One region of the Shewanella sp. K8 genome, then DNA from elsewhere that is predicted to be linked to it. Evidence: predicted binding sites of a transcription regulator. Region 1 holds the regulator's gene; each other region holds the start of a gene.

Evidence for each region. The regulator sigma-54, encoded in region 1, starts transcription at its own class of promoters, with help from an activator protein. The targets are predictions, from matches to a motif close to GTTGGCACGNNNNTNGNNT.
Region 2: ON072_RS08185 (superinfection exclusion B family protein) is a predicted target of sigma-54. The motif match lies at 1,828-1,846, and genes of this name have one in related genera.
Region 3: fliE (flagellar hook-basal body complex protein FliE) is a predicted target of sigma-54. The motif match lies at 1,349-1,367, and genes of this name have one in related genera.

Annotation. Positions count from the first base shown of each region.
Region 1 is NZ_JAPEHY010000045.1:9,589-12,715, forward strand. It holds gene lptB (LPS export ABC transporter ATP-binding protein) at 1-339, shown strand, start outside; gene ON072_RS19005 (RNA polymerase factor sigma-54) at 435-1,898, shown strand; gene hpf (ribosome hibernation promoting factor) at 1,930-2,217, shown strand; gene ptsN (PTS IIA-like nitrogen regulatory protein PtsN) at 2,220-2,663, shown strand; gene rapZ (RNase adapter RapZ) at 2,660-3,127, shown strand, end outside.
Region 2 is NZ_JAPEHY010000011.1:101,482-104,608, reverse strand. It holds gene ON072_RS08195 (bacteriohemerythrin) at 1-691, opposite strand, end outside; gene ON072_RS08190 (DUF3149 domain-containing protein) at 963-1,091, shown strand; gene ON072_RS08185 (superinfection exclusion B family protein) at 1,176-1,787, opposite strand; gene ON072_RS08180 (sensor histidine kinase) at 1,955-3,127, shown strand, end outside.
Region 3 is NZ_JAPEHY010000031.1:23,609-26,735, forward strand. It holds gene ON072_RS15980 (sigma-54-dependent transcriptional regulator) at 1-1,243, shown strand, start outside; gene fliE (flagellar hook-basal body complex protein FliE) at 1,421-1,753, shown strand; gene fliF (flagellar basal-body MS-ring/collar protein FliF) at 1,795-3,127, shown strand, end outside.

The sequences.
Region 1 (3,127 bases):
ATACGTGACAGCCTGGGGATGTCCCTCTCCGGCGGAGAACGCCGCCGAGTGGAAATCGCCCGGGCATTGGCCGCCAATCCACAGTTCATTCTGCTGGATGAGCCGTTCGCCGGTGTGGATCCCATCTCAGTTATCGATATCAAGAAAATCATCGAACAGCTTAAATCCCGCGGTTTGGGGGTGCTGATCACAGACCACAATGTTCGCGAAACACTCGACGTTTGTGAGCGAGCCTACATAGTCAGCCATGGGCAGTTGATCGCCGAGGGCACACCCGCTGAAATCTTGGACAACCAGCAAGTGCGCGCTGTGTACTTAGGCGAACAATTCAGGCTATAGTTAGGATCATGTCTTCCGGTGGCAATTCCGGGTATTATAGTTTGTTATTATTGAATTTTTTCCTTGAAAAATAACGAGTAGGGATTAGCGGTATAATGAAAGCGTCACTCCAGCTCAAACTGGGTCAACAGTTGACCATGACACCTCAGTTGCAACAGGCTATTCGCCTGCTGCAACTGTCGTCCCTTGAGCTGCAGCAGGAAATCCAGGAAGCCTTGGAAGCCAACCCTCTGTTGGAAATGGCCGAGGACAACCAGGATGACGCTATCGACGACAACCACAAGGAAAACGACGCCGGCGAGTTGAGCGCCAAGCAGGAAGATGGTTCCACGGTAGAAACCTCAGAGGCATTGAACAATGAGTCTATGCCGGATGAATTACCTATGGATACCACCTGGGACGAAGTCTTTACCGCCGCCAGTGCCTCGGGGCCGGCCATGGGCCGTGAAGATGATATGCCCTTCCAGGGTGAAACCAGCGAAGGGCTCTATGAACATCTGGAATGGCAGAAGAACCTGACCCCGTTTTCCGATACCGACGACGCCATTGCCACCGCCATTATTGATGCCATCGACGAGCAGGGTTATCTGACCCAGAGCACAGAGGAGATCCTCGAAGCCATGGGCAACCCTGAGATTGAGCTCGATGAAGTCGAGGCAGTACTCAAGCGGATCCAGCACTTCGATCCTGTCGGCATCGCCTCCAGAGATCTGCGCGAATGCCTGCTGATCCAGTTGCAACAGTTCAACGCAGACACCCCGCATCTGGCCGACGCCCGCTTGTTGATTGACGAACACCTGGATCTCATTGCCGCCCGCGACTTCCGCACCCTGATGCGCAAGACCAAGCTCAAGGAAGATCAGCTGCGTGACGCCATCAACCTTATCCAGAGTCTCAATCCCCGCCCCGGCTTGCTGGTGCAGCCGATGGACGAGGAATATGTGATCCCTGATGTCAGCGTCTGGAAGAAAAACGGCCGCTGGGTAGTGGAACTCAACCCGGACTGTATGCCCAAACTCGGGATCAATCAGCAGTATGCTGCCATGGCCCGTAGCGCCCGCAGTCAATCAGACAGCCAGTTTATTCGTGGTCATCTTCAGGAAGCCAAATGGTTTATCAAGAGCCTGGAGAGCCGCAACGACACCCTGCTCAAGGTGGCCAACTGTATAGTGCAGTTCCAGCAGGGATTTTTTGAATATGGTGAAGAGGCCATGAAACCCATGGTGCTCAACGATATTGCCGAGGCGGTCGAGATGCATGAATCGACCATCTCCAGGGTCACCACTCAAAAGTATATGCATACCCCCAGGGGAATATTTGAATTGAAGTACTTCTTCTCCAGCCATGTCGGCACCGAAGATGGCGGAGAATGCTCTTCCACGGCGATCAGGGCTTTTATCAAGAAGCTCGTGGCAGCGGAAAACCAGAAGAAGCCTTTGAGCGACAGCAAGATGGCGCAACTTCTGGCAGAACAGGGAATCAACGTTGCAAGACGCACCATAGCCAAGTATCGCGAGGCTATGATGATACCACCGTCGAACCAGCGTAAGAGTTTATAAATCCACAGTTGGAAATTGGAGGAATCTTTCTATGCAAATCAACCTGACAGGACATCATATCGAGATCACCGACTCACTGCGTGACTACGTGGAAAGTAAGTTTTCTAAACTTGAACGCCATTTCGAACAGATCAATAATGTGCACGTTGTGCTCAATGTACAAAAACTGCAACAGATAGCCGAAGCCAAGATCCACCTCACAGGCGGCGAAGTCTATGCAACTTCTGAACATGCCGACATGTATGCCGCCATCGACGTTCTGATTGATAAATTGGATCGTCAGGTCATTAAACACAAAGAAAAGCTGACAAAACACTAACGATGGAACTGAGTACCATCCTGCGGCCGGAGTGCACTACCTGTGCCACTCCGGGCAGTAAGAAAAAGGTACTGGAGCTGATTAGCGATCTCGCCAGCGCCCAGTACCCCACCCTTTCCTCTCAAGCGATTTTTGAAAGCCTTTTGGCCCGCGAAAAGATGGGGAGCACAGGTATAGGTAATGGTATTGCGATTCCGCATGGCAGACTACCGGACATTACAGAGCCGATTGCCGTGCTGGTCAAATGCGAAGAGCCTATCGCCTTCGATGCCATAGACAACCAGCCGGTGGACATACTGTTCGCCCTCCTGGTGCCCGCAGATCAATGTCAGCAACACCTGAGTACCCTATCCGCCATGGCTGAAAAGCTCAGCGATAAGGCGATACTCAAGCAGTTGCGAAAATCCAGCGACGAAACAGAACTCTATCAGGTGATCACAGGATGAAACTCGCCATAGTCTCAGGCCGCTCCGGTTCCGGAAAATCCGTTGCCCTCAGGGTACTCGAAGACCTGGGTTACTACTGTGTGGATAATCTCCCCCTGCCCATGATTGGCAGCCTGTTGGAAAACCTCCGTGGCAGCAATGATCTGGTCGCCATCAGCATAGATGTGCGCAATATGCCGGATCAGGAAAAGGTGCTGGAACAACAGTTGGCGGCCTTGCCGGAAAACACCCAACTGACCAGCTTCTTTCTCAACGCCTCCGATAAAGTGCTGCTGAAGCGCTACAGCGAAACCCGCAGACTGCACCCCCTGTCCAAGAGCAAAGTCTCACTACAGGACGCCATCAAGCTCGAAGGCAAGCTGCTGGAACCCATGTCGAAACTGGTGGATCACTACATAGACACCTCGGCGCTGAACATCTATGAACTCAGTGACACAGTGCGGGAAATTCTGCTTGGCAGCGTC
Region 2 (3,127 bases), on a different contig from region 1:
GCAGATTGGTTTGCTCTGCCACTTGGGAAATGGTGTCTATGATGGTACTTATGTTGTTGCTGTCTTCCGCCAGGCGGGCAATAACTTGCTGAGTTTGCCCAACCTGAGCCGACATATCATCTATCTGCCGCACCACCTGCCTGACAGTTTGGTCGCCACTGCGGGCCGCCTGCCTGGCTTCTTCTGCGGCATTGGCGGCACTGGCAGCATTGCGGCTGACTTCCTGCACAGTAGAAACCATCTGGGTCATGGCGGTCGCTGCCAATTCCGCTTGTTTTTCCTGCTCCTCCACTCCGATATGGGCGGCATCGCTGATGGACTTGATATCCATGGCCACACTCTTCATCGCATCTGCGGTATTGACCAAAGACAGAATGGTGCGGCCAACGTCCTCTCCCATACGGTTGATACCGTGGACCACAGAATGGAACATGCCGGCATCCTGTTCCGACAACTGATAGCTGAGATCGCCTTCTCCCAGATGACGGGCGGCGTTTTCCAGGCGCTTGAGATTGGACAGTTGTCTGGCACCGAGCCAAGCCAGCACTATCAAGGCGACCAATAGAGAAGCAAAGGCGAGATAACTGGCGCCGTGTAACAGGCTCCACAGGGGGAAAAGCAACAAGAGCAACAGCGGATAAAACTGCCACTGGTTTAATATCAGTTTTAAAAGACCTCGGGATGTTTGCATCGCACGCTCCTTGCCAATGAACAATCGCAGGCCAAGCCACCCTACTCCTTTAGTGTAGTAATTAATATTAGCCTTTGATCCTATTCCCTTTAGGGAACACTTACGTTGCTCCTTAGCCGGCTAATTTAAGCAAAACATGATAAAGCTCATGTTTTAACAAGCTGATTTACCCGATTAACAACTCTGACAACATTTGTTGATCGAGATCAGCTCCGGCCGAAGCAAATTTGGTTAGTTTAGCTTTGACTTTACAAGAAAGAGGACTTCAGTGATGGCATTCTGGTTAGATCTAATGTTCGGAAACCCCATAGGTTTACTGTCGATGATAGTTATCTTCAGTACGATCGGGATCATCTCCTACATTATGTGGATGTTTATTGTAAAGTCAGCAAAGCCTTAGCTTTGATTTCCATGTTCTTTTAAATGCAATGACGTTTTTGAGTATTGCTTGGGCAGCCTGTGGCTGCCCTCTTTTTTGCCGTCTTCAAGCGGCATGTTTCCGCACTTGGGCAATACCATTGATAAATTGCGGTCTTGCCTTGATAAGATGCTGCAGCTCTTCCTGGCTGGGCTCTCCGGATGGTAAACGCAATACTTTGCGGTTCAGATGCTTACGGGCAGCCATGGCTATCTTGTACTCGGCTGTGGGGCCTTGAATGGCGTAATGGCGTTCATTTCCCAGGCTCTCGAGTATGTGAGCCTTGAGCAGTGCCTGCACCGGCGTTTCATTTTGCGGCAGAGTCAAAACACTGGCTCCCTGCAGGAAGAACTCCCTTAACAGGGCACGCTCGGCGGGATCCAGTAACCTGACTTTCTCTTCAATCATTTCGTTGATCCGGCGCTCACTCAAACGGCTTATCGCTTCATCCAACAACAGATTGACGGCCAGCGCACCAATATAGGCCAAGGCCAGCAGCAGTGTCAGGCCAATATAATGGGCATTGGTGTCTACCCAGGATTCCAAATGCAACAGGGCCAGCAAGGACTTTGGCATAAACAGCAGCAATGTGGTTATCAGCAGCACCCACAGTGTCAGTTGCAATGCAGCGGCCTTGAACTTGCCCTCTTTCAATACCTCAAGTTTCAGTCTCTTCATGGCTCTATCCAGCGTCAGAAAATTGTTCCAACCGCTAATCAAGCAAAACCAGTGCCAGGATTGCTCAGTGAACTTTGCCATCAGCGGCAACAAAAAATGCCGCGAAAGTCAGATGCGAAGCTATGCTTAAAGCTATCCACAGCAAGCACTTAAGATAGTTGAAATTAATGCCCGGTTTTATGCAGCAGCTCATCAGTAGTCCCATCGGCCGCAGGCTGACTCTGGCTATTATCCTGTTCAGCTCACTGATCACTCTGGTGACCACAGGTTTGCAGTTGGTTTCCGATTACAAGGGTGACATTGGCCGAATCAACGATGAGTTTGCCAATATTGAAAAAGCCAACCTGGATGTGCTGGCGGCAAGTATCTGGGTAATAGATGAAAGGCTTATCAAGACCCAACTCAACGGTCTCAACCAACTGCCGGATACCAGCTATGTGGTCATAGAAGATGACAGTGGTAAAGAATGGACCGCCGGCGAGTACAGAGACCAAGGTGTAATAGAGAAGCGCTTTCCGCTGGTGCACAAGACCAGCAGCCAGAATTTCAATGTCGGTGAGCTGAGAGTTCAAGCCGATCTCTCCAAAATCTACGACAGATTGGTGAACAAGGCCTTACTGATACTACTGGCCAATGGTATCAAGACCTTTCTGGTGGCCGGTTTCATTCTCTATCTGGTTTGGGCCACCATTACCCGGCACCTGTTGCAACTGAGTGAGTACTGCTCAGAGCTCGATTTGGAGCAGGATTATCAACCACTGCAGTTTAAGCGCCGGGACAAACAGGATGAATTTACCCAGGTTGCCCTGGCCATCAATTTGATGCAGCAACAGCTGCGCGCCTCCTTCACCCAGTTGAACCGCTCCCGCTACGAACTGCAAGAAGCTCTGAGTGACAGGGAAAGACTGTTGGAACTGGAACGCAGTTATAAAGATGAGCTGGCAAGGCAGGTCAAAGAACAAACCAAAGAACTTGAACAGTCGCTGTTGGTGTTGGAACGGGCTCAACAGGTGATGGTCGAACAGCAGAAAATGGCCGCGCTCGGCGGTCTGGTATCCGGCATCGCCCATGAGATAAACACCCCGATAGGTATCTGCCTCACCGCTGCCAGTAGTCAGCTGCAGCATATCAATGAATTGGTTGAACTGTTGCAAAACGATGGCGCTACGCTGGAAGAGCTCAATGCCATTCTCAACGAATATCAACAGAGCTGTGAATTGATCATCAGTAACATTACCCGCGCCAGTAACCTGATCCAGAAGTTCAAGGCGATTGCTGCCGAGCAAGGCAATGACGTGCACGAACAGATGCTGCTACCCCAGGTATTGCAGGAATTTGCC
Region 3 (3,127 bases), on a different contig from region 1:
CGTCGATGTCGCCAGCGCCGAAGAAGCGATAACCGCTTTGAAAGGTAATCGTTTTGATATGGTGATAAGCGATGTGCAGATGGAAGGTATCGGCGGTATGGGGCTGCTGGATTATCTGCGTCAGCAACATCCGCAGCTGCCGATCCTGTTGATGACAGCCTATGCCACCATCGACAATGCCGTCAGCGCAATCAAGCTGGGGGCCGTGGATTATCTCGCCAAGCCGTTTGCCCCTCAGGTATTGCTCAATCAGGTGAGTCGCTATTTACGTCCCAAGGTGGTTAGCGGCGGCCCAGTGGTGGCCGATGAAAAGAGCCTGGCCTTGCTGGCACTGGCGCAGCGGGTGGCCGCCTCAGAAGCCTCTGTGATGATAAGTGGCCCCAGCGGTTCGGGTAAAGAAGTGCTGGCTCGCTACATTCATCAGCACAGCCAAAGGCCTGACGGGCCTTTTGTGGCGATTAATTGCGCCGCCATCCCGGAAAATATGCTGGAAGCCACCTTGTTTGGCTACGAGAAAGGCGCCTTTACCGGGGCTTATCAGGCTTGCCCCGGTAAGTTTGAACAGGCTCATGGCGGCACTCTGTTGCTCGATGAAATTTCCGAGATGGAGCTGGCATTGCAGGCCAAGCTGCTGCGGGTGCTGCAGGAGCGCGAGGTTGAACGTTTGGGAGGCCGCAAGACCATCAAGCTCGATGTCCGGGTGCTGGCAACCTCCAACCGGGATCTGAAAGAGATGGTGGCCAAGGGCGAGTTTCGCGAAGACCTTTATTACAGGATCAATGTGTTTCCGCTTGCCTGGCCGGCACTGAACCAAAGACCGGCGGATATCATCCCGTTGGCCAAACATCTGTTGGCGCGTCACGCTGAAAACGCGGCGATTAACCCGGTGCCAGTTCTCAGCGATGCTGCGGTGCGACGTTTGTTGGCCCACCGCTGGCCGGGGAATGTCCGTGAGCTGGATAATGTGATCCAGCGGGCGTTGATCTTGAGTCAAGGGCAGATAGAAGCGGGCGATATTATTATCGATTTGCAGGATGTTGCTCTGGGAGAGACCACGGCCCCGGAAACGCCTGAAGCGCTCGGTGATGAGCTCAAGGCTCAGGAGCATGTGATTATTCTCGAGACTCTGGCCCAGTGTCAGGGCAGTCGCAAACTGGTGGCAGAGAAATTGGGGATCAGCGCCCGCACTCTCAGATACAAGATGGCGCGCATGCGCGAGATGGGCATAGAGGTGCCCGCCTGAGTCATCTCCAAAGCGGCCGTTAGGCCGCTTTCCAATTCCATTGTTTTTCTTCAGGCCCTGGGTGAATTCAGGGCGTTTACTTAGCTTAACTTTGACTATTCCATTTTTGGCAAACTAATTGCATAGAGTCTGGTAACCCAGATTTTTCGTCAATTCGCTGACGACAGGAGTGAGAAGATGCAAATAGGTGCCAATTCTTTATTGCAAGAAATGCAATCACTTAAAGGTGAAATTGCCCCAACGGGATTTCAGTCTTCGCCTGTACGCCAGGTGGGCAATACCACAGGAACTGATTTCGGCCAATTACTGGCCCAGGCCGTAGGCAATGTCAGTGAGTTGCAAAGCACATCATCCAATCTGGCCACCCGGCTGGAGATGGGCGACACCACAGTGTCTCTGTCTGACACTGTCATTGCCCGCGAGAAAGCCAGCGTCGCATTCGAGGCCACAGTGCAGGTGCGCAACAAGCTGGTCGAAGCCTACAAAGAGATTATGAGCATGCCTGTTTAAGGCATGCTTGCATCACAGATCCCGGATAACAGGAACGCACCGTGAGCACAGAATTAGTAGCAGGATCCAATGTTTCCGCCGGTGGAACAACGCTGGAAGGGGTCCAACAGGAAAACAAGTCGGGTGTATTGGGCTCCCTCGGGGGAGTGGATATGCTGCGGCAGATCACCATGATCCTGGCATTGGCTATCTGTCTGGCTCTGGCGGTATTTGTGATGATCTGGGCCCAGGAGCCAGAATATCGGCCACTGGGCAAGATGGATACCCAGGAGATGGTGCAGGTACTCGATGTGCTGGATAAGAACCGGGTACCGTACAAGATTGAAGTCGATGTGATCACTGTGCCTGAAGACAAGTATCAGGACGTGAAGATGATGCTGAGCCGCGCCGGCATAGATTCCAGTGCCGAGGCCAAGGATTATCTGAGCCAGGATTCCGGCTTTGGTGTCAGTCAGCGGATGGAACAGGCCAGGCTGAAGCAGAGTCAGGAGATGAACCTGGCGCGGGCGATTGAAGAGCTCAATAGTGTCAGCCGTGCCAAGGTGATCCTGGCGCTGCCGAAGGAAAATGTGTTCGCCCGCAATCGCGCCAAACCCAGTGCCACAGTGGTGGTCAATACCCGTAGGGGCGGTTTGGGACAGGAAGAGGTTGATGCGATAGTCGATATCGTTGCCTCAGCGGTTCATGGCATGGAACCCAGCCGGGTTACAGTGACAGACTCCAACGGCCGCTTGCTGAACTCAGGCAGTCAGGATGGGGTATCTGCCCGCGCCAGACGCGAGCTTGAGCTGGTGCAGCAAAAAGAAAACGAATACCGCACCAAGATTGACTCGATTCTGATGCCGATCCTCGGTCCGGAAAACTTCACATCCCAGGTGGATGTCAGCATGGACTTCACCGCGGTCGAGCAAACTGCCAAGCGTTTCAATCCGGATCTGCCATCACTTCGCAGTGAAATGACAGTGGAAAATAACAGCGTTGGTGGCAGCAGTGGCGGCATCCCCGGAGCCCTTTCCAATCAGCCGCCGATGGAGTCCAATATTCCTGAAAACGCTGCCGATGCTACAGAAAGCAGCAGTGTTACGTCAGGCAACAGCCATAGGGAAGCGACCCGTAACTTTGAGCTGGATACCACCATCAGCCATACCCGTCAGCAGATAGGTGTAGTACGCCGGGTCAGTGTCTCAGTGGCGGTCGACTACAAGGCAGGTGCTGCCGGTGAAAATGGTCAGGTCGCCAGAGTGCCTCGCACAGGTGAAGAGATGGCCAATATCCGTCGCTTGCTGGAAGGCGCCGTTGGCTTCAACAGCCAAAGGGGCGACATGATAGAAGTGGTGACTGTGCCCTTTATGGATCAGCTGGTTGAAGACCTGC